Regions from separate parts of the Streptomyces sp. NPDC055632 genome, predicted to be linked through region 2. Evidence: riboswitches for the same ligand, from Rfam matches in the RefSeq annotation. Region 2 holds a riboswitch; each other region holds the start of a gene.
What was found. A riboswitch is a leader RNA that binds a small molecule or an ion and turns the genes downstream of it on or off. The one in region 2 is predicted to bind cyclic di-AMP.

Region 1 (7,716 bases), on a different contig from region 2:
GACCCGTCCGGCGAGCCCGGCGAGCAGCTCGGCCCGCAGGGCCCCGAGCCCGCCCCGCGTCTCGGCGGAGACGCTGAACCGGGCGTAGAAGCGGGCGAAGAGGGGGTGGTGCACCCGGGGCGGACCGCCGGGCGCCGACCGCGGAGACGACATCGGGGACTCCTCGTGCCTGGACGCGCGTACGTCCAGCCTACGAAGCCGCGCGGTCCGGGGCCGGACGACGGGCCGGGGCGCTGGCCGCCCCGCGCCTCTTCATGCGGCCGGTGGTCGGAGTCCCGCCGGCCCGGGCTCCTTCGCACGGCCGACGGCCGACGGCCGGGGGCCCGGTCGCCCCGCACCCCTTCGCACCGCCCCCGCCCCGACCCGCCGGTCAGCCCCCGTAAGGCTCCGCGTGCGTCTCCGTGAACGCCTCCGCGTCCCACGTCCCGCCCAGGGCCGGGGCCAGCCAGCCGCCCGCCGCCGCCCGGAACTCCGCCGGGGACAGGGTCCCCGAGCCCTCCGGCACGGCTCCGAGCAGCGGCGCGCCCGCCGCCTCCGGCAGGTCGGCCAGGTTGCAGCGGGCCGCCAGGTCCGGCGCGGCCGGCCAGCTGCCGACCACCACGCCGAGCTGCTCGATCCCGCGCGCCCGCAGCGCCTCGGCCGTCAGGGACGTCGAGTTGAGCGTCCCGAGCCCGGCCGGGGCCACCACCAGGACCGGCGCGCCGAGCAGCGCCGCCGCGTCCGCGAGCGTGCCGCCCTCCCCGTCGAAGCGGACGAGCAGCCCGCCCGCCCCCTCCACGAGCACCAGGTCGTGCTCGGCGGCCAGCTTCCGGGCGGCCTCGGCGACCTCCCCGGGCCCGACGGGCGCGAGACCGGCCCGCCGGGCGGCCGTCCCCGGGGCCAGCGGCTCCGGGAAGCGGCCCAGCTCGGCCGAGGCGGCCGCGCCCGAGAGCCGTACGACCTCGTCCGCGTCACCCCGCTCGTCCGGTCCGACACCCGTCTGCGCGGGCTTCAGGACCGCGACCGACCGCCCGGCGGCGGTCGCCGCCGCGGCGACCGCCGCGGTCACGACCGTCTTGCCGATCTCGGTCCCGGTGCCGCTGACGACGACGATTCCCACTGCCCGCTCCATCCTTCTTCCGTTCAGCCCGCCGCCGCGGCGGCCCGTACCGCCGCGCAGATCCGGGCCACGTCCTCGTCGCCCGTCACGTACGGCGGCATCGTGTAGATCAGGTCCCGGAACGGGCGCAGCCACACGCCCTCCCGGACCGCCGCGCGCGTCGCCGCCGCCATGTCGACCCCGTGGTCGAGCTGGACGACCCCGATCGCGCCGAGCACCCGCACCTCCCGCACGCCCGGCAGGTCCGCGGCCGGGGCGAGCCCCTCGCGCAGCCCGGCCTCGATCCGCTTGACCTCGACCTGCCAGTCCTGCGAGAGCAGCAGGTCGATCGAGGCCAGAGCCACCGCCGAGGCCAGCGGGTTGCCCATGAAGGTCGGCCCGTGCGCCAGGACCGGCACCTCGCCCCGCGAGATCCCGTCGGCCACCCGGCCCGTGCAGAGCGTCGCGGCCATCGACAGGTAACCGCCCGTCAGCGCCTTGCCCACGCACATCACGTCGGGGGAGACCCCGGCCGCGTCGGCCGCGAACAGCGTGCCCGTGCGCCCGAACCCGGTCGCGATCTCGTCGAACACCAGCAGCACGCCGTGCTCGTCGCAGGCCTCCCGCAGCACCCGCAGATACGCCGGGTCGTGGAAGCGCATCCCGCCCGCGCCCTGCACCACCGGCTCCACGACCACCGCGGCCAGCTCGTGCGCGTGCCGCCCGATCGCGGTCCGCAGCAGCTCGGCGTACGACTCCTCGTACGCGGCCGGCGGGGCGTCCGTGAAGACCTGCGGCTGGAGGACCCCGGTCCACAGCTCGTGCATCCCGCCCTCGGGGTCGCACACCGACATCGGCTGCCAGGTGTCCCCGTGGTAGCCGCCGCGCCAGGTGAAGAGCCGCCGCTTCTCCGGGCGGCCGAGCGAACGCCAGTACTGCAGGCACATCTTGACCGCCACCTCGACGGAGACCGAGCCCGAGTCGCTGAGGAAGACGTGCCGCAGCGGCTCGGGGGTGATCTCCACGAGCCGGCTCGCGAGGCGGACGGCCGGCTCGTGGGTGAGCCCGCCGAACATGACGTGGCTCATCCGGTCGAGCTGGCCGCGCACCGCCTCGTTGAGGACGGGGTGGTTGTAGCCGTGCACCGCCGACCACCACGAGGACATGCCGTCGATCAACTCGTCCCGCCCCTCGGCGGGTTCGGCGAGCCGGAGGCGCACCCCGGACGCGGACGCGACGACCAGCGGGTCCGTGCGGCCCGGCATGGGGCCGTACGGGTGCCAGACGTGCGCCCGGTCCAGGGCGAGGAGCTCGTCGTTACGCATTCGGCGCGAGGTCCGTCCCGGCTCCCCGGCGGCGCACCGCCACCAGATCGGTCCGGGCGCCGCCCGGCCCGGCCTCGGCGGCCGGCGCCTCGGCGGGCTCCGGGACCGGGGCGTGTCCGCCGCACGGACCGCAGCCGCCGCCGGAGTGCGAGCCGCAGCCCGCGCCGCCCTCCGCCGCCGGAGTGCCCGAGCCGCACCCGCCACCGGCCTCCGCGCCCGCGCCCGAACCGCAGCCGCCGCCGGCCGCCGCGAGCGCGTCCGCGCGGTGGGCGGGCAGCGTGGGCGTGCCCGCGCCCTCCACCTCGAAGCCCGCGTCCGCGATCATGTCCAGGTCGGCCTGACCGGCCTGGCCCTCGCTGGTCAGGTAGTCGCCCAGGAAGATCGAGTTCGCGATGTGCAGCGCGAGCGGCTGCATCGAGCGCAGGTGCACCTCGCGGCCGCCGGCGATCCGCACCTCGACGTCGGGGCAGACGAACCGCACCATCGCCAGGATCCGCAGGCAGCGCTGCGGAGTCAGGTTCCACTCCTTGGCGAGCGGGGTGCCCTCGAAGGGGATGAGGAAGTTGACCGGCACCGAGTCCGAGCCCAGCTCCCGCAGCGCGTACACGACGTCGACCAGGTCCTCGTCGGCCTCGCCCATGCCCGCGATCAGGCCCGAGCAGGCCGAGAGCCCGGCGGCGTGCGCCTTCTGCACGGTGTCCACCCGGTCGGCGTACGTGTGGGTCTTGGTGATCCCGCCGTACGTCGCCTCGGAGGTGTTCAGGTTGTGGTTGTACGCGTCGGCGCCGGCCTCCCGCAGCCGCTCCGCCTGGCCGTCCGAGAGCAGACCGAGGCAGGCGCACACCTCGACGCCCTCGTTCTCCTCCTTGATGGCCTCGATGGTCCTGCCGACGCGCTCGACGTCCCGGTCCGTCGGACCGCGTCCGCTCGCCACCAGGCAGACCCGCTTGGCGCCGCCCGCGACGCCCGCCGCGGCCGCCTTCGAGGCCTCGTCCGGCTTCAGCCAGGTGTACTTGAGGATCTCCGCCTTGGAGCCGAGCCGCTGCGAACAGTACGAGCAGTCCTCGGGGCACAGGCCGGACTTCAGGTTGACCAGGTAGTTGAGCTTCACCCGCCGCCCGAACCACTGACGGCGCACCTTGCCGGCCGCGGCCACCACATCGAGCAGTTCGTCGTCGGAGGTCGCCAGGACGGCGAGCGCTTCTTCACGGGTCGGCGGCTCGCGCCGCAGCCCCTTCTCCACCAGCGTGTTCAGCAGGTCCATAACCGCTGATCCTGGCCTACCGCCCGCCTCCGGGCCAAGGAGGATCCGAACAAACGGCGCCGTTCGGGGTGTGTGGATGACCACACCACGATCCCGGTCTCCTCCGGTTAGGGTCTGTGCGCTGCCTACAAAAGGCACCGGCCGGACGGCCGGAGGCGCCGACGGAGGATCCCGCATGCCACAGGCCGACGACACACGGGCCGCGGGCCCGCGCCGCACCGCGTTCGACTGGACCGGGGCCGAGGCGCGCCGCCGGGCCGACGCCGGCCTCGTCCGTACGCTGCGGCCCCGGGCGGCCGAGTCGGACCTCCTCGACCTGGCGGGCAACGACTACCTCGGCCTCACCCGCAGGCCCGAGGTCACCGGGGCGGCGGCCGAGGCGGCCCGGCGCTGGGGCGCCGGCTCCACCGGCTCCCGGCTCGTCACCGGCACCACCCTGCTCCACACCGATCTGGAGCGCGAACTCGCCGCCTTCTGCGGCTTCGAGGCGGCCCTCGTCTTCTCCTCCGGCTACACCGCCAACCTCGCCGTGCTCACCGCGCTCGGCGGCCGGGACTCCCTGATCGTCTCGGACGCCGCCAACCACGCCTCCCTGGTGGACGGCTGCCGCCTGGCGCGCGCCGAGACCGCCGTCGTCCCGCACGCCGACCCCGAGGCCGTACGGAAGACCCTGGAGGCGCACCCCGGGCGCCGGGCCCTCGTCGTCAGCGACTCCGTCTTCTCCGTCGACGGCGACCGGGCCCCGCTCGCGGAGTTCGCCGCCGCCTGCCGCGCGCACGGCGCCGGTCTCGTCGTGGACGACGCCCACGGCTTCGGCGTCCTCGGCGACGGGGGCCGGGGCGCGCCGCACGGCGCCGGGCTCGCGGGCGACGAGGACGTGGTCGCCACCCTGACCCTCTCCAAGTCCCTGGGCAGCCAGGGCGGCGCGGTCCTCGGCCCGGCCCGGGTGATCGAGCACCTGGTGAACGCCGCCCGCACCTTCATCTTCGACACCGGCCTCGCCCCGGCCGCCGTCGGCGGCGCCCTCGCGAGCCTGCGGCTGATCGCCGCCGAACCGGGGCTCGCCGAGCGGGTCCGCACCGTCGCCACCACCCTGTACGAGCGGCTGACCGCGGCCGGTCTGACCGCGGCCCGGCCCGACGCGGCCGTGGTCTCGGTCCGCGCCCCCTCCCCGGAGGCGGCGCTGCGCTGGGCGGCGGACTGCCGGGAACAGGGCCTGGCGGTCGGCTGCTTCCGGCCCCCGTCCGTCCCCGACGGCGTCTCGCGCCTGCGCCTGACGGCCCGCGCCGACCTGACGGACGCGCAGATCGGCCGCGCGGTGGAGACGGTCCTGCGGACCGCGCCCGCCGCCTGAGGGCCGGGGCGGGGGCGTTCACCGTTCGTACGGTTCACCGCTTCGGGCGACAGAGGCGGTTCCGCCCTGGTGGAACCCGGTACGGCGCGGCACCATCGGTGGGGCTCTGACGCGCAGTGCTATCCGGGGCAGCGGCCCCGGCGGGAAAGGGACAGAGTCTCCATGGCAGACCATCAGGAAGCAACCGTCACCCTGCCGAGCGAGCCCGCCTCGGTCCCCACCGCCCGGCGGTACGTCGCGGAGGTCCTCACCGGCTGGGGCCTCGACGAACTCTCCGACCAGGCGGACGCGGTCCGTCTGATCGTCTCGGAACTGGCCACCAACGCCGTCCTGCACACCTTCGGCCAGTCGCCCACCTTCACGGTCGACGTCCGCCTGGAGCGCGGGGAACAGCTCCACGTCGGCGTCACGGACAGCCATCCGCGCCTGCCCCGCCGCCTCCCCGCGGCGGTCCAGCAGGACAACGGGCGCGGCATGGTCATCATCCGTTCCCTGGCGGCGGAGTCCGGCGGCCGCCTCTCGGTGACCCCGACCCCGGACGGCGGCAAGACGGTCGGCATCACCCTGCCGTGGAAGGCGGCCGCGCCGGTGGTCTGTTAGAGACGGTCCGGCGGGTCGTGGCCGGGGCTGTGGGGCGGGGCCGATGCGGCGGGTCGTGGCCGGTCCGGCGGAGACGGTTCGGGTGCGGCGGCGCCACCGCACTCCCCGGCCTCTCCTCCGGCGCCCGCTCAGCGCCCGGGCGGGGTCACCGGACGCGTCCGTAGGAGACCTTCGAGGTCCAGATCTTGTCGAGCTTCACCCAGGAGCCCGTCTTGGGCGAGTGCCAGATCTTGCCGCTCCCGGCGTAGATGCCCACGTGGTAGACCTTCCCGCCGGAGTGGAAGAAGACCAGGTCGCCCTGCTGTCTGCTGCCGGCGGAGACGCGGCTCGTCTTGTTGTACTGCTGCTGCGCGGTGCGGGGCAGCGACTTGCCCGCCTGCTTGTACGCGTAGAGCGTCAGGCCCGAGCAGTCGAACCGTGAGGGTCCCGTGGCCCCGTAGCGGTAGGGCGCCCCCTTCTTGGCGGCGGCGACGCTCAGCGCCTTGTTCGCGTGTGCGGTCGCCGCCTGTGCCTCCGGTGCCGCGCCCGGCGCGAACAGCGTGCCGCCGACGGCGGCGAGGGTGAGAGCCGAGACGGCTCCGGCCCGGGACAGCAGGGACGGGACGTACATCTGCGCAGTCATGCGCAACCCTTCGTCAGCCGCCTGTGAAGGATGACCTGTCGGGTTCGGGCAGGCGAAGATGCCCGGCCGCGGTTGCGGCTTCACCCCAAGGGCCGGCCCCGCTGCGGAAACAGCGCGTACGGCCCGTACTGCTCGGGTCCTCCACTCCTGCCGATCCAATCCTGTCGACCAGGCGTCCGGGACGGCGGCAGGACTCGGCGTCCGCCCAGACCGCCCCGCCTCGGATGGCGGGGGCTTGTCGTCGGCAGGGATCTTGCCCCACAGCCTGGTCGAAATCCGAGTGGAAACGGCGTTATGTGAGAGTCCTCACGACTGATCCATTCGGGTGGACAGGATGCTTTCGTGATTGTTGGAGGTTTGGCCGGCGGGCCCCGCACCAGCAAAGGAACGCCCGATTCCGCCAGATGTGTACCCCCCGTGCGCAACTCGCCCGAGCCATATGTCGACTCGTCGACTCAACCGAACGGACGAGTCGTTCCGGTGGGGGGTGTCGGCCGTCCGGCCCTCGACACGACATGCCGGAATGTCAACTCCGTCATGTCCGGGGGAGCGTGACCCGGCCGGCCCGCCGCTCCCCGTCCAACACCCGCAGGGCGCGCGCCAGGGTGTCCGCGTGGACCTCGCTCTCGCCCCGCGCGTGCATGAGCGCCAGCGCCTCGCGCAGCTCCTCCGCGCGTCCCACCAGGGCCTGAGCCGCCCTCAAGGCCCCATAGGTATGCGTACTTCTGGATGGATTGATCTTTCCCAGGAGGTCGACGACCGCGAGGTACGCGTCGATCAGCTCGCCCTCGGCCCGGGTCAGGGCCGGCAGCGGCGGCGGCTCGGGAACCACGGTCCGCTCACCGCGCCGTGCCGCCGGCCGCGGCGCGCCGGCTCGTGATCACGTGGTCCACGAGCCCGTACTCGACCGCGGCCGGGGCGTCCAGGACCGTGAGGCGGTCGAGGTCGGCCTCGACCCGCTCGCTGCTCCGTCCGGTGTGCCCGGCGAGCAGCCCGGCCATCAGGGCGCGCTGGCGGAGCAGTTCGCGGGCCTGGACGTCGAGGTCGCTCGGCTGCCCGCGCAGGGGCTCCTCCACGGCGGGCTGCCGGAGCGTGACGCGGGCGCCGGGGAGCATCGTCCGCTTGCCCGGGGTGCCGGCGGCGAGCAGGACGGCGGCGGTGGAGGCGGCCTGGCCCAGACAGGTGGTCGCCACGTCGCAGGCGAGCGTCCGGATCGTGTCGTGGATGGCGGTCATGGAGGTGACGGAGCCGCCGGGGGAGTTGATGTAGAGCGCGATGTCCTGCTCGGGCGCCGCGTACTCCAGGTACAGGAGCTGGGTGATCACGTCGTTGGACGAGATCTCGTCGACCCGGGTGCCGAGGAGGACGATCCGGGACTCCAGCAGCTTCGTGTACGGATCGAGGGTCCGGGTGCCGGAGCCGGTCCGCTCCGTGAACTCGGGCAGGACGTGTCGCGCATCCATGGCGGGCGCC
Region 2 (7,716 bases):
GCCGCCGCCCACAGCGCGTACCCGTCCTCCGGCTCCAGGAGGGACATGAGGGCCTCGATCGTGCAGGGCGAGGGCACGCCCGCGCCGAGGATCTTCAGGAGCCCCTCGTCCATCGTCACGGTGCCCGCGGCCAGGTCCCAGTCGAAGGAGCCGAACCGCACCGGCGGTCCCGAGCCGGTCGGCAGCTGCACGCACACCGGATCGCCCGCCCACTCGACCGTCGTCCCCCGGTGGGACAGCTCGGCGAGGGCCTCGCCGAGCCGGAGCGCGCCCCGCGTCATCCGGCTCCGGTCCCGCCCGTCCACCGGCACGCCCGGGGTGGGCGCGCGCAGCGCCACGAGCACGCCGAAGCGCTCACGGCCCGCCGTCACCGGCGCGTACAGCGACGCGAAGGGGAACGGCAGGCTCGCCACCAGCTGGGGGAAGCGCCGCATCGCCTCCTCGACGTCGGCGAGGTGGACGGCCTGGCCCGAACGGTGGACCTCCGCCACCGGGAACGGACGATTGGCGTGCATCCGCCACCACGGACGGAACAACGGTCCCGGCAGCCCCACGAGGACCGCGAGCCGCAGCAGACCGGGCGTCTCGGAGCGCAGGTACACCCCGCCCGCGTATCCGCCGACCTCCTCCACGGCCCCGAGCGCCGCCTCCGCGAGCGCCCACGTCAGGGCGACGGGAGCGGGCTCGCCGCCGGCTCCGCTCCCGGACGGACGCCCGGTACCGCCCGCCGGGCCGGGGCCGGAAGCGCCGTGCGAGGTCACACAGCCAGGATGCCCCGGGAGCCGAAGCGCCCGCATCCCGGGAGGACCCTCCACCGGTCGAGGACGTTGACCACGTGCGTCCGTGCCGTCACACTCGGTGGTCGACCGCCGCCGTCGAAGCGCGGCGGCGCCACCGCGCGACCAGGGGGCACGATGACCGGCCGGGTTCTTCCGTACGACGTCCACGGCGAGGGGCCGGTGAGGGCTCTCGTGCTCCACGACTGGTTCGGCGACCGCACCGGCTTCGCCCCGCTGCGCGCCCATCTGGACGGCGCCGTCGGCACCTACGCCTTCGTCGACTGCCGCGGCTACGGCGAGGCCCTCGACCACGAGGGCGCCTACACGATGGAGGAGGTCGCCGCCGACGCCCTGGCGGTCGCCGACGACCTCGGCTGGGACTCCTTCTCCGTCATCGGCCACTCGATGGGCGGCAAGGCGGCCCAGCTGGTGCTCCTCGAAGCCCCCGGCCGGGTGCGCTCGCTCATCGGCGTCTCGCCGGTCTCCGCCGCCGGATTCCCCCTCGACGGGGAGTCCTGGGAGCTCTTCGCCGGTGCCGCGGGCGAGCCGGCCAACCGGCGCGCGATCATCGACCGCACCACCGGCGGCCGGTACGACGACGCCTGGCTCGGCAGGCTCGTCGACCGCTCCCTCGGCCGCTCCTCCGCCACGGCCTTCCGCGCCTACCTGGACTCCTGGTCCCGCGCCGACTTCCACGAGCGCGTCCGCGACAACCCCACGCCCGTCCTCCTCGTCGTCGGCGCGCACGACCCGGCGCTCGGCGCCGAGGCGATGGAGGGCACCTGGCTGCGCTGGTACCCCAACGCACGCCTGGAAGTACTCGAGGACGCCGGGCACTACGCCCCCGAGGAGACCCCGAAGGCCCTCGCCGAGGCCATCGAGGCCTTCCTCGCCGCCTGACGGGCCGCGGTCCGCCGCGCCGGGCGGGCCGACGTGCCTACCCTGGAGGAACGTGGTCGTCCGTCCCGGGTCCGCCCGGGCGGCCGCACAGGCGGAAGGGCGTCGGACCATGTTCTTCAGCGATCGCAGCGACGCGGGGCGGCAGCTCGCCGCCCGGCTCGACCACTTCAGGGGCCAGGACGTCGTGGTCCTCGGCCTCCCGCGCGGCGGCGTGCCGGTGGCCGCCGAGGTCGCCGACGCCCTCGACGCCCCGCTCGACATCTGCCTCGTGCGGAAGCTGGGCGTGCCCCACCGGCCGGAGGTCGCGATGGGCGCGATCGGCGAGGGCGGCGTGCGGGTGCTCAACGACGGGGTGATCCACGAGGCCGGAGTGGACGACCGCGCGCTGGCCGCCGTGGAGGAGCGCGAGCTGGCCGAACTGGACCAGCGCACCCGCCGCTACCGGGGCAGCCGGACGCCCGTGCCCCTCGAAGGACGGACGGTCCTCGTCGTCGACGACGGGCTGGCCACCGGTGCCACGGCCCTGGCGGCCTGCCGGGTGGTCCGCGCCCGGGGAGCGGCCCGGATCGTCCTCGCGGTGCCGGTCGCCCCGCCCGGCTGGACGGCCCGCCTGGGAGGCGAGGCCGACGAGACCGTCGGCGTCCGCACCCCGGAGGGGTTCTACGCCGTCGGCCAGTTCTACCGGGAGTTCCCGCAGACGCCGGACGACGAGGTGATCGCCTGTCTGGACCGGAGCCGGGCCGCGCGCGACCCCGTCGTCCGGGACACGGACGTACGGATCCCGGTCGACGGCGCCGTCCTCGCCGGGAGGCTCGCCGTGCCCGAGGGGGCCGTCGGGCTCGTCCTGTTCGCCCACGGCAGCGGCAGCAGCCGCCACAGCCCCCGGAACCGGGCGGTCGCGGCGGAGCTGAACAGGGCCGGCCTCGGGACCCTGCTGTTCGACCTGCTCGGCGAGGCCGAGGCGGCCGACCGGGCGCACGTCTTCGACACCCCGCTCCTCGCGGGACGGCTCGCCGGGGCCACGGAGCGGCTGGCCGAGCGGCCCGACGTCGCGGGCCTCCCGCTCGGCTACTTCGGCGCGAGCACGGGGGCGGCGGCCGCGCTGTGGGCGGCGGGCGACCCCGCGTCCCCCGTCGCCGCCGTCGTCTCGCGCGGCGGGCGGCCGGACCTCGCGGCCGACCGCCTGGCCGGGGTGCGGGCCCCGACCCTCCTGGTGGTGGGCGGCGAGGACCCGCTGGTCCTGGACCTCAACCGGCGGGCCGGGGCGCTGCTGCGCTGCGAGCACCGGCTGGCCGTGGTGGAGGGCGCCACCCACCTCTTCGAGGAGCCCGGCGCCCTGGAGGAGGTGGCGGAGCTCGCCACCTCCTGGTTCACCGGGCACTTCCGGGGCCGGGGAGCCCCGTCGGCCGGTGCGGACTAGTAGGCCCCGTTGACGTTGTCGATGGAGCCGTAGCGGTCGGCCGCGTAGTTGCAGGCGGCGGTGATGTTGGCGACCGGGTCGTACAGGTCCATCGCCGTGCCGGGCACGTGGTAGGCGAGGAACGTCGGCTCGATGACCTGGAGGAGGCCCTTCGAGGGGGTGCCGTTGACGGCGTTGATGTCCCAGTTGTTGATGGCCAGCGGGTTGCCGGAGGACTCGCGCATGATGTTGCGGTGGATGCCCTCGTAGGAACCGGGGATGCCGTGCCGGGCCATGATGTCCAGCGACTCCCGGATCCAGCCGTCGAGGTTGTCGGTGTACTGGGGGACGGCGGCCGGGGCGGCGGCGACCGCGGGAGCGGCGGCGGAGGCACCCGTGCCGGTGGTGGCGGCGGTCGGCGTGGCACGGCGCTCGGAGCGGTTCGCCCGTTCGGCCGTACCGGACTTCTCCGCCTTCGCGGTGCTCTTCCGCTCGGCCTTTTCCTGCGTCTCGGCCCGCGCGGGAGCGGCCTCGACCGAACCCCGATGAATCGTCAGTTCCAGACCGGGGTGAATGAGTGACGGGTTGTCACCCACAGCGCTCTGGTTGGCGCGGTAAAGGCTCTTCCAGCCTCCCTGAATTCCCTTCTTCTGGGCGATCAGAGAAAGCGAGTCACCGCTCACGACGGTGTACGTGCGCGCGGCCGCCGGGGCGGCCGGGGCCTTGGCGGCGACCGGGGCGGCGGGAGCGGCGAAGGCCTCGGCGGCGATCTCCGGGGTCCCGGCGGCGGGTGCGGCGGTCGCGGCTCCGGCCGTGGTGGAGGCGATCAGGGGCAGGGACAGCGCGGCCCCACCGGTTCCGACCAGGGCCAGACCGCGGGAGACGCGGCTGCGGCGGGGGCGGCGGTGCTTACCGTGTGCAGGCATGACGGATTCCTCTCCGGCGCCTACGAGGTGAGCTGTCGGGTTCGGACGGGAGATGTCCGGCCGCGCGCACGCGGCTGCACCCCGAGCCGTCCCGGATTCCGGGCCGGCGTATTCGTGGGTCCCCCGCTCCTGCCGTCGGGTGAAAAGGGAGGTTGTCGAGCGGCGGCAGGATTAGGCGTTCCGCTCGAATGGGGGTGACCGTAGGCCAGTAATGCGGCGAATAACAAGAGGATCAGAGCGGCGGCCCCTGTAATTGGATCACCGAATTCGGGGAATTCAAGATCGGCCGGGCCGCAGAAGTGCCGAACTTCCTTGTGCGGTATGGGGCGGGGCGGGCGGGGGCCGCGTGGCGGGCCGTGCGGAGTGAGTCGCGTCACCCGGTGAGTTATGTCCGAATATGCGGCGTAATTCCATTGATGGAGAAATAAGGCGAAAATCTACGGAGTGAGGCCTTCGGGAGGATGAGGGGGGCTTTATTCGCATCGGAGTCACTCAAGGGCAAAGGGTGCAAAGCCGACATCCTTCTCGAAGGATGGAGTGCCCGACCCAGGAGCCGCCCGATGCCCCCCGCCGTTCCCCAGCTCGCCCCCGACGTCCCCGACGCCCTCGACCGCGAGGCCGCCGCCCTCTACGAGAGCGCCGTCTGGCAGCGGCTCGTCACCGACTGGACCGCCCCCGAACCGCCCGCGCCCGCCCCCGGGCCGCTGCCGCCGGGGGAGGGGCGGAGCTGGCGGGACCTGCTCAGCGTGCCCGTGGACCGGCTCGTGGCCGAGGCGCTCGACGCGCTCCCGGCCCCTGGCCCGGCCGAGCGCCTCCCCGGCCGGATCGGCGCCGTGCTGCCCGACCGTCTCCATGCCTGGCGCCGCATCGGCCGACCCGAGCTGCGCCCCTCGGTCCACCTCGGCTACGCGCGCCTCGTCCTCACCGAGTGGGGCTGGCAGAACGCCCCGTACAGACTGCGCGACAGGCGCGGGGCCCGCTGTGTCTGCGGGGCGCTCCTCGCGGCCCACCGCCTCGGCCACGGCGGCGCGGACACCATGAACGAGGCGGCCGCCTGGATCATGACCGAGCTGCGGTCGCGGGGCTGGCGGGACCTCATCGGTCCGTGGAACAGGGCCCCCGGGCGCGCGGCCGAGGACGCGCTCGCCCTCCTCGACGCCACGATCCGCCGCGCCGCGCACGCCGGCCGCTGACGGTGCCGCGCCCGCCCTCCCCTCCGATCGTCGGGGCCGGTCGTCGAAGCACTCCTTCGCCAGGGGTGACGGGCGGGTCAGACGGTGAGGACCTTCACCCCGGCCTCGGTGAGCCGGGCGACCGTCTCCGGCGCGATGCCGGTGTCGGTCACCAGGGTGTCGATCCGGTCCAGGCCGCAGATCCGCGCGAACGCCCGGCGGCCCATCTTCGAGGAGTCGGTCACCACGACCACCCGGCTCGCCCGTTCCGCGAAGAGCCGGCTGATGCTCGCCTCGTCCTCGTGGTGCGCCATCACGCCCAGCTCGGCGTCGATCCCGTCGACCCCCAGCACCACCACGTCGAGCACCACCTCGCTGAGCACCCCGACGGTCAACGGGCCGACCAGTTCGTAGGTCTGGGGCCGGGCGACGCCGCCCGTCGTGACGATCTTGATCTGCGGACGCACCGCGAGCTCGCCCGCGATGTTGAGCGCGTTGGTGACCACGGTCAGCGCCGGGCCCGAGGGCGCCGTCACCGGGCCGGGGCCCTCGGCGCGTCCGCTCGCGAACCGCAGCGCCAGCGCCCGCGCCACCTCCGTCGTCGTCGTGCCGCCGTTGAGCCCGACGACCTCGCCGGGCGCGACCAGGTCGGCCGCGGTCTCCGCGATCCGCTTCTTCTCCGGCGCGTGCCGCGTCGACTTGTACCGCAGGGGGAGTTCGTACGACACGCCGTGCGCGACCGCGCCGCCCCGCGTCCGTACGAGGAGCTGCTGCTCGGCGAGTTCGTCGAGGTCCCGGCGGATCGTGGCCGCGGAGACGTCGAGCGTCGTCGCCGCCTCCTCCACCTCGATCCTTCCCGAGGCCGCCAGTAGTTCGAGGAGCGTGTTCCACCGCTCGTGCTTGGACATGGGTCCCTCCCTCCCGGTCGTGCGAGCGTCCGATTCTAGCCGCCGACGGGTGTGGGATCTGGAAACGTCATGCATGTTTCTGCTTGAATGGCTTCGACTTCAAGCATGTTCGTTCAATATCTCGCAGTCTTTCTTGCAAGGAGATCGGCATGAGCACCACCCGCACCGCCGTGGAGATCGCCTCCCAGCCGGCGACCTGGCGCCAGGCCGCCCGCACCCTGCCCCGGCACGTCACCGCCCTGCCCCGGCGGGGCGAGCGGGTCGCGGTCGTCGGCTGCGGCACCTCCTGGTTCATGGCCCTGGCCTACGCCGAGCTGCGCGAGTCCGGCGGCCACGGCGAGACCGACGCCTTCGCGGCCTCCGAGTTCCCCCACGGGCGCCGTTACGACCGGGTCGTCGCCCTCACCCGCTCCGGCACCACCAGCGAGGTCCTCGCCGTCCTCTCCCGGCTGCGCGGCACCGTGCCCACGGGCGCGGTCACGGCCGACCCCGCCACCCCGGTGATGGGCCTCGCCGACGAGGTCGCCGTCCTCGACTTCGCGGACGAGGAGTCGGTCGTTCAGACCCGCTTCGCCACCACGGCGCTCGCCCTCTTCCGCGCCCACCTGGAGGCCGAGGACGCCCTCCCCGAGGGCGTGTCCACCGTCGAGGACGCCGCGCGGGACGCCGAGCAGGCCCTCGCCTCCCCGCTGGGCGAAGACGTCCTCACGGCCGAGCAGTTCACCTTCCTCGGCAGCGGCTGGACCTACGGACTCGCCCTGGAGGCCGGCCTCAAGATGCGCGAGGCGGCGGGCGCGTGGACGGAGGCGTACCCCGCGATGGAGTACCGCCACGGCCCGATCAGCATCACCGGCCCCGGCCGGGTCGCCTGGGGCTTCGGCGCCCTCCCCGCCGGACTCGCGGACGACGTGCGGAAGGTCGGCGGCATCCTCTCCGAGAGCGGCCTCGACCCGCTCGCGGACCTGGTCCGCGCCCAGCGCCTCGCCGTCGCCGTCGCGGAGGCCCGGGGCCTGAACCCCGACACCCCGCGCAACCTGACGCGCTCCGTGGTCCTCTCCGACGTCCATGCCTGACGGTCCGACAGCCACGCCCGGCGACATGGCGGCCGCGTCCGACGGCCCGGCCGCCATGTCCGCCGACCGGGCCGTCGTGTCCGGCGCCCCGACGGCCGCGCCCGACCGCCGCCCCGCCGACCGCACCCCAGAAGAAGCCGACCGCATCCCGGGAGAAGACGCGCCATGCCGCTGACGCCGACCGACGAGATCGCCCGCCGCGCCCGCGCGGCCGGCACCGGAGTGGGGGCCTTCAACGTCCTCCAGCTCGAACACGCCCAGGCCATCGTGGCCGGCGCCGAGGACGCCGACCGGCCGGTCGTCCTCCAGATCAGCGAGAACACCGTCCGCTACCACGGCGCCCTGGAGCCGGTCGCCCTCGCCTCCCTGGCGGTCGCCCGCGCCGCCAAGGTCCCCGTCGCCGTCCACCTCGACCACGCCGAGAACCCCGACCTCGTCCGCGAGGCCGTCGGACTCGGCCTGGGCTCCGTCATGTTCGACGCCTCGAAGCTCCCCTACGCCGAGAACGTCGCCGCGACCCGCGAGATCGTGGAGGAGTGCCACCGCCACGGCGTCTGGG
Region 3 (7,716 bases), on a different contig from region 2:
CCCGCCGATTCCCCGGGGCCCACGGCCTTTCGCTTTTCCACTCCCGCTCCCCCGCCGCCCCCATTTCCGGGCAGCACGAAAAGCCCCGTGGAATTTCTATTCTTTGTATACGGTGCGCGTGTTAATTCCGGGCGCTCGTCGTGTTGACGACGTGTTGCGAAACCCTCACACGCCCGCGCTCCGGCCTCTTGAGCCGGTGCAGCGGCAGCGAGCGCTCCGCGTGCAGCGCGGTGAGGGCCCTCGCCCGCTCGGCGTCGCCGCGCGCCACCGCGTCCACGATCGCGCCGTGTTCGGCCCAGGCCTCCACCGGCCGCTCGGGCTGCTCGACCGCGTACATCCAGGCGATCTTGTGCCGCAGCTGGGTGAGCAGCGCCGTCAGCGGAGGGCTGCCGGAGGCCTGCGCGAGCGTCTCGTGGAACCAGCCGCCGAGCGAGCGCAGGTCCTCGCCCTGGCCGCGCCTGGCCCGCTCCTGCCCCAGCCTGACCAGGCCGCGCAGCACCTTGAGGTGGGCGTCGGTGCGCCGCTGCGCGGCCCGCGCGGCCCCCAGCGGTTCGAGCAGCGCCCGCATGTCGAGCAGGTCGGCCGCCTCCTGCTCGGTGGGCTCGGCGACGTGCGCGCCCGCGTGGCGGCGGGTGAGGACGAAGCCCTCGGACTCCAGGGTGCGCAGCGCCTCGCGGACCGGGACGCGGGAGACCCCGTACCGGCGGGCGAGCTGCTCCTCGGTCAGCCGGCTGCCCCGCTCGAAGACGCCGGAGACGATGTCGTCCCGGATCGCCGTGCATACCGAATGCGCGGGAATGCGCATGTCCGACCTCCGCCTTGGTCCGCGCGAGACAATTCGAGCGGCGCCTGTTCTGCGCCTGATCCGCGACTCTATTGCAGCCCGCCGGAATTTCCGATGCCCCACCGGAATCCATGACGGGCTTTTGGCCGACGGCGGGACGACGAAAAGCCCCGGCTCAGCACGAGCCGGGGCTTTTGCGACGCGGAGGTCCCCGATGGTCAGGGACGCGCGGGACGCCGGGTCAGACGGCGACGCCGCGGGCGCGGAGGTAGGAGACCGGGTTGATGTCGGAGCCGTAGTCGGCGCTCGTCCGGGCCTCGAAGTGGAGGTGCGGGCCGGTCGAGTTGCCGGTCGAGCCCGAGATGCCGATCTGCTGGCCCGGCTCGACGGTCTGGCCGACGTGCACCCCGATGGAGGAGAGGTGACCGTACTGGGTGTACGTGCCGTCGTGCATCCGGATGACGATGTTGTTGCCGTACGCGCCGCCCCAGCCGGCCTCGACGACGGTGCCGGAGCCGACGGAGACGACCCGGCTGCCGTAGGCCGCGTGGAAGTCGACGCCGGAGTGGCTGCCGGAGGACCAGAGCGAGCCGCCGGTCTGGTAGCCGGTGGAGACGTACGAGCCGGCGATGGGGAGCTGGAAGGAGTTCAGGCGGCGGCGCTCGGCCTCGCGGGCGGCGCGGGCCCTCTCCTCGCGGATCTCCTTGGCGCGAGCCTCGGCCTTGCGCTTCGCCTCGGCCTGGGCCTTCTGCTCGGCGACGGCCTCGAAGGCCTCGCGGTCCTGGGCGTCGGCCTGGGCGTTGAGCCGGTCGACGAGGGAGTCCTCGGCGATCACCTTGGTGAGGCCGGTGTCCTCGGGGGAGCGGTTGTCCGTGTCGGCGGCGAGCGCCGGGGAGGCCAGGGTTCCGATGACTCCGGTGGTGGCGAGGGTCGCCACTCCGGCGATGCCCGCGCCGCGGCGCGCCATCCGGCTCGAACCACGATGCTTCCCGGTGGCACGGGTGAACGCCATGAAGACGTTGTTCCTTTCCTTCCTTCTCGCCTACCGGGTTAGCTGACGGGTTCGGAGCAGGAAGGTCTCCTACGGGCCCCTCCGCGCGAGGCGAAGGCGTCCGATTCACCCCAGGGACTGCGTGGGTCCCCGGCTCCCCAGGCTCGCGCCTGACGGGGACTCGGCGATGACTGTCCGGTGCCGCGGGCGCGGCGGGTGCAACTGGCGAACAGCCGCACCGACGCTATGCGGAGCCCCAGTCGATCACCAACCGAACACGACCTTTTGTAAGGCATGCCACAGGGCAGATGATCACTTTGGCGCCAATACGGACAATTCGCGGGGGTGTTCCCCGTGCGGCTCCCGCACCGACGGCCGGAAGGGCCCCGACGGTCCGTCACGTCGGGGCCCTTCGTCCAACCGTCGAAGCCCTTCGTCCGCCCGGCCGGCGGCGGTGGGCCGCCGGCCGGACAGGGGCCGATCAGCCGGTGACGACGGTCACTTCACCGATGCCGAGCGCCCGCACCGGCTCCGCGATCTGCGCCGCGTCGCCCACCAGGACCGTGACGAGCCGGTCCACCGGGAAGGCGCTGACCACGGCCGCGGTCGCCTCGACGGTGCCGGTCTCGGCCAGGCGCGCGTACAGCTGGGCCTGGAAGTCGTCCGGGAGGTGCTGCTCCACCTGGTCGGCGAGCGTCCCGGCGACGGAGGCGGCCGTCTCGTACTTGAGCGGCGCCACCCCCACCAGGTTCTGCACGGCGGTCTCCCGCTCGGCGTCCGTGAGCCCCTCGGCGGCCAGGGTGCGCAGCACCTTCCACAGGTCGTCCAGGGCCGGGCCCGTGTTGGGGGTGTCGACGGAGCCGCTGATGGCGAGCATCGCGGCGCCGTTCCCCCCGGCGTCCGAGCGGAGCACCTGCCCGAAGGCCCGCACGCCGTACGTGTAGCCCTTCTCCTCGCGCAGGACCCGGTCCAGACGCGAGGTCAGGGTCCCGCCGAGGCAGTACGTGCCGAGGACCTGGGCCGGCCAGGCGCGGGCGTGCCGGTCCGGGCCGATCCGGCCGATGAGGAGCTGGGTCTGGACGGCGCCGGGGCGGTCCACGATCACGACCCGGCCGGTGTCGTCGGCGGTGATCGGCGGCATCGGCAGCGGCTCGCCGGGCTCGCCGGTCCAGGCGCCCAGCGTCTCCGCGAGGACCTTCTCCAGGTCGACCCCGGTCAGGTCGCCGACGACCACGGCGGTGGCCGTGGCGGGCCGCACGTGCGCCGCGTAGAAGGCGCGGACCGCGGCGGCGTCGATCGCCCCGACGGTCTCCTCGGTGCCCTGGCGCGGCCGGGACATCCGGGAGTCGGCCGGGAACAGCTCCCTGGAGAGCTGCTTGGCGGCGCGCCGGGCCGGGTTGGCCGTCTCGTGCGGGATCTCGTCGAGGCGGTTGCGCACCAGGCGCTCGACCTCGGTGTCCAGGAACGCCGGGGCGATCAGGGCCTCGGAGAGCAGCCCGAGCGCCTTGGGCAGCCGGGAGACCGGGACCTCCAGGGAGACCCGTACGCCCGGGTGGTCGGCGTGCGCGTCGAGGGTGGCGCCGCAGCGCTCCAGCTCGGCCGCGAACTCCTCGGCGCTGTGCTGGTCGGTGCCCTCGGAGAGGGCGCGGGCCATGATGGTGGCCACGCCGTCGAGACCGGCGGGCTCGGCGTCCAGCGGGGCCGGCAGGAAGAGCTCCACGGCCACGACCTGCTGGCCGGGGCGGTGGCCGGTGAGGACGGTCAGGCCGTTCTCCAGGGTGCCGCGGTCCGGGGCCGGGAAGGCCCAGGGGCGGGCGGTGCCCGGCGTCGGCTGCGGGTGGAACTCCATGCTCGTCAAAGACGCGGCAGCCTCGGTCACTGCTCCGCCCCCTCTTCCTCGTCGCTCTCGCTCTGTTCGGTGCCCACCGGCTCGTAGACCAGGACCGCGCGGTTGTCCGGGCGCAGCCGGGCCGCGGCGGCCTCCCGGACCTCCTCGGCGGTGACGTCGAGGACGCGGTCGACGGCGGTGAGGGCCAGCTGCGGGTCGCCGAACAGGACGGCGAACCGGCACAGTTCGTCGGCGCGGCCCGCGACGGTGCCGAGCCGGTCCAGCCACTCGCGCTCCAGCTGGGCCTGCGCGCGCTCCATCTCCTCGGGTGTGGGGCCCTCGGCGGCGAACCGGGCGAGCTCCTCGTCGACGGCCGCCTCGATCTCGGGGACCTCGACGCCGCCGGACGTCTTGACGTCCAGCCAGCCGAGCGAGGGCGCCCCGGCGAGCCGGAGCAGGCCGAAGCCGGCGGCGACGGCCGTGCGGTCCCGGCGGACCAGACGGTTGTGCAGCCGGGAGGACTCCCCGCCGCCCAGGACCGTCAGGGCCAGGTCGGCGGCGTCGCACACGCGCGTGCCGTCGTGCGGCAGCCGGTAGGCGGCCATCAGGGCGCGCGCCGGGACCTCCTCCTCGACGACCTCGCGGAGCTGCTCGCCGATGACGTCGGGCAGCTCGCCGGAGCGCGGCGCGGGCTTGCCGTCGTGGCCGGGGATGGAGCCGAAGTACTTCTCGATCCAGGCGAGGGTCTGCGCCGGGTCGATGTCGCCGACGACGGAGAGCACCGCGTTGTTCGGTGCGTAGTACGTGCGGAAGAACTCCCGCGCGTCCTCCAGGGTGGCCGCGTCCAGGTCGGCCATGGAGCCGATGGGCGTGTGGTGGTACGGGTGGCCCTCCGGGTAGGCGAGGGCGGTCAGCCTCTCGAAGGCCGTGCCGTACGGCACGTTGTCGTAGCGCTGGCGGCGCTCGTTCTTGACGACGTCCCGCTGGTTCTCCATGGACTCGTCGTCCAGGGCGGCGAGCAGCGAGCCCATGCGGTCGGCCTCCAGCCAGAGCGCGAGCTCCAGCTGGTGCGTGGGCATGGTCTCGAAGTAGTTGGTGCGCTCGAAGCTCGTCGTGCCGTTGAGCGAGCCGCCCGCGCCCTGCACCAGCTCGAAGTGGCCGTTGCCGTGGACCTGCTTCGAGCCCTGGAACATCAGGTGCTCGAAGAGGTGGGCGAGCCCCGTGCGGCCCCGGACCTCGTGGCGCGAGCCGACGTCGTACCAGAGGCAGACCGCGGCGACCGGGGTCAGGTGGTCCTCCGAGAGCACCACGCGCAGGCCGTTCGCCAACCGGTGCTCGGTCGCTGTCAGGCCGCCGGAGCCGGCCTCGGCCGTGGCCGTGTGACCCATGGGCATGTACGTCCCTTCGATCGCGATGTGAAAAAGTCCTGCCACTGTATGCAAGCGCGCCGACACCTGGCGAAGTTCCCGTCCCTTCGAGATGTCCCTCTTCCGGGTCGAGGTCGGCGTTGTCGGTGGCACGGTCCACAATGGTCCGCGTCAGATCAACCTTGTTGGTGAAGGAGCCGCAGCCGCGATGGCCCGCCGCAGCACGAAGACACCGCCGCCGGACGACGCGTACGAGGAGAGGATCCTCGACATCGACGTCGTCGACGAGATGCAGGGCTCCTTCCTCGAGTACGCGTACTCGGTGATCTACTCGCGCGCGCTCCCGGACGCCCGCGACGGCATGAAGCCCGTCCAGCGCCGCATCGTCTACCAGATGAACGAGATGGGGCTGCGTCCCGACCGCGGCTTCGTGAAGTGCGCCCGGGTCGTCGGCGAGGTGATGGGCAAGCTGCACCCGCACGGCGACGCGTCGATCTACGACGCGATGGTCCGCATGGCACAGCCCTTCTCCATGCGCCTCCCCCTCGTCGACGGCCACGGCAACTTCGGCTCCCTCGGGAACGACGACCCGCCGGCCGCCATGCGGTACACCGAGTCGCGGATGGCTCCGGCCGCGCTGCTCATGACCGAGTCCATCGAAGAGGACACGGTCGACTTCGCGCCGAACTACGACGGCCAGGAGCAGGAGCCGGCGGCGCTGCCCGCCGCCTATCCGAACCTGCTTGTCAACGGCGCGTCCGGCATCGCGGTCGGCATGGCGACCAACATGCCCCCGCACAACCTCGGCGAGGTCGTCGCGGCCGCCCGCCACCTGATCCGGCACCCGAACGCCGACCTCGAGACGCTGATGCGCTTCGTGCCCGGCCCGGACCTGCCGACCGGCGGCCGGATCGTCGGCCTCTCCGGCATCAAGGACGCGTACGCGTCGGGGCGCGGCTCCTTCAAGATCCGCGCCACCGCGACCGTGGAGACCGTCACGGCCCGCCGCAAGGGCATCGTCGTGACCGAGCTGCCCTTCACGGTCGGCCCCGAGAAGGTCATCTCCAAGATCAAGGACCTGGTCGGCTCCAAGAAGCTCCAGGGCATCGCGGACGTCAAGGACCTCACCGACCGCAGCCACGGCCTGCGCCTGGTCATCGAGATCAAGAACGGCTTCGTGCCCGAGGCCGTCCTGGAGCAGCTCTACAAGCTGACGCCGATGGAGGAGTCCTTCGGCATCAACAACGTCGCGCTCGTCGACGGACAGCCGCTCACCCTCGGCCTCAAGGAGCTCCTGGAGGTCTACCTCGACCACCGCTTCGAGGTGGTCCGCCGCCGCTCCGAGTTCCGCCGCACCAAGAAGCGCGACCGGCTCCACCTGGTCGAGGGCCTGCTCGTGGCGCTGCTCGACATCGACGAGGTCATCCGCCTCATCCGGGAGAGCGACAACTCCGCGCAGGCCAAGGAGCGCCTGATCGAGCGCTTCTCCCTGAGCGAGATCCAGACGCAGTACATCCTGGACACCCCGCTGCGCCGCCTCACCAGGTTCGACCGGATCGAGCTGGAGGGCGAGCGCGACCGCCTCAACGGCGAGATCGACGAGCTGACCGGAATCCTGGAGTCCGACGCGGAGCTGCGGAAGCTGGTCTCGGCGGAGCTGGCCGTGGTCGCCAAGAAGTTCGGCACGGACCGCCGGACCGTCCTGCTCGAATCGGCCGGCACGCCCGTCGCGGCCACGTCCCTCCAGGTCGCGGACGACCCGTGCCGGGTGCTGCTCTCCTCGACCGGTCTGCTGGCCCGTACGGCGACGGAGGCGCTGCCCCCCACCGAGCCGGACGCGAAGCGGGTCAAGCACGACGTGATCGTGTCGGTGGTGGCCGCCACCCAGCGCGGTGAGGTCGGCGCGGTGACCTCGGCCGGCCGGCTGCTGCGGATCTCGGTGATCGACCTGCCCCGGCTGCCGGACACCGCGTCCGCGCCGAACCTGGCGGGCGGCGCGCCGCTGTCGGAGTTTCTCTCCCTGGAGGCGGACGAGACGGTGGTCTGCCTGACGACCCTCGAGGAGGCCTCGCAGGGGCTCGCCCTCGGCACGCTCCAGGGCGTGGTGAAGCGGGTGGTGCCGGACTACCCGGCGAACAAGGACGAGCTGGAGGTCATCACCCTCAAGGACGGTGACCGGATCGTCGGCGCGACCGAGCTGCTGACGGGCGAGGAGGACCTGGTCTTCATCACCTCCGACGCCCAGCTGCTGCGCTACCCGGCGTCCCAGGTGCGGCCCCAGGGCCGGCCCGCGGGCGGCATGGCGGGCGTCAAGCTCACCGCGGGCGCCGAGGTCCTCTCGTTCACGGCGGTCGACCCGGCGGCGGACGCGGTGGTCTTCACGGTCGCGGGCTCCACGGGCGCCCTGGACGCCTCCGCCGGTACGTCGGCGAAGCTGACGCCCTTCGACCAGTACCCGCGCAAGGGCCGCGCGACCGGCGGCGTCCGCTGCCAGCGCTTCCTGAAGGGCGAGGACGTCCTGATCCTGGCCTGGGCGGGCGCCACCCCGGTCCGCGCCGCCCAGAAGAACGGCACTCCGGTCGACCTCCCGGAGATCGACCCCCGCCGCGACGGCTCGGGCACCCCGCTGGCAAAGCCGGTGGAGGTGCTGGCGGGCCCGGCCAGCTAGGGCTAGGACCTGTGGGAACGGGAGCCGGAGGAGGCCTGGAACAGGGTCTCCTCCGGCTCCTCCTCCGTCTGCGGCACG

Region 1: it holds a riboswitch for cyclic di-AMP, as region 2 does, so the genes downstream of both, ACWGSR_RS25185 (C40 family peptidase) here and ACWGSR_RS17445 (LysM peptidoglycan-binding domain-containing protein) in region 2, are expected to answer to the same signal.
Region 3: it holds a riboswitch for cyclic di-AMP, as region 2 does, so the genes downstream of both, ACWGSR_RS24360 (M23 family metallopeptidase) here and ACWGSR_RS17445 (LysM peptidoglycan-binding domain-containing protein) in region 2, are expected to answer to the same signal.

The regions. Positions count from the first base shown of each region.
Region 1 is NZ_JBSHHY010000022.1:7,145-14,860, forward strand. It holds gene ACWGSR_RS25155 (class I SAM-dependent methyltransferase) at 1-153, opposite strand, end outside; gene bioD (dethiobiotin synthase) at 371-1,111, opposite strand; gene ACWGSR_RS25165 (adenosylmethionine--8-amino-7-oxononanoate transaminase) at 1,123-2,403, opposite strand; gene bioB (biotin synthase BioB) at 2,396-3,667, opposite strand; gene ACWGSR_RS25175 (8-amino-7-oxononanoate synthase) at 3,843-5,021, shown strand; gene ACWGSR_RS25180 (ATP-binding protein) at 5,184-5,621, shown strand; gene ACWGSR_RS25185 (C40 family peptidase) at 5,767-6,243, opposite strand; cyclic di-AMP (ydaO/yuaA leader) riboswitch at 6,247-6,428, opposite strand; gene ACWGSR_RS25190 (hypothetical protein) at 6,779-7,075, opposite strand; gene ACWGSR_RS25195 (ATP-dependent Clp protease proteolytic subunit) at 7,083-7,706, opposite strand.
Region 2 is NZ_JBSHHY010000012.1:11,098-18,813, reverse strand. It holds gene ACWGSR_RS17460 (SpoIIE family protein phosphatase) at 1-761, opposite strand, end outside; gene ACWGSR_RS17455 (alpha/beta fold hydrolase) at 915-1,679, shown strand; gene ACWGSR_RS17450 (phosphoribosyltransferase family protein) at 1,789-3,099, shown strand; gene ACWGSR_RS17445 (LysM peptidoglycan-binding domain-containing protein) at 3,096-4,004, opposite strand; cyclic di-AMP (ydaO/yuaA leader) riboswitch at 4,009-4,165, opposite strand; gene ACWGSR_RS17440 (DUF6197 family protein) at 4,565-5,197, shown strand; gene ACWGSR_RS17435 (DeoR/GlpR family DNA-binding transcription regulator) at 5,275-6,084, opposite strand; gene ACWGSR_RS17430 (SIS domain-containing protein) at 6,234-7,157, shown strand; gene ACWGSR_RS17425 (hypothetical protein) at 7,183-7,332, shown strand; gene ACWGSR_RS17420 (class II fructose-bisphosphate aldolase) at 7,323-7,716, shown strand, end outside.
Region 3 is NZ_JBSHHY010000020.1:115,514-123,229, reverse strand. It holds gene ACWGSR_RS24365 (GntR family transcriptional regulator) at 122-805, opposite strand; gene ACWGSR_RS24360 (M23 family metallopeptidase) at 1,026-1,796, opposite strand; cyclic di-AMP (ydaO/yuaA leader) riboswitch at 1,810-1,972, opposite strand; gene ACWGSR_RS24355 (M16 family metallopeptidase) at 2,257-3,624, opposite strand; gene ACWGSR_RS24350 (M16 family metallopeptidase) at 3,651-4,997, opposite strand; gene ACWGSR_RS24345 (DNA gyrase/topoisomerase IV subunit A) at 5,179-7,638, shown strand; gene ACWGSR_RS24340 (CobW family GTP-binding protein) at 7,641-7,716, opposite strand, start outside.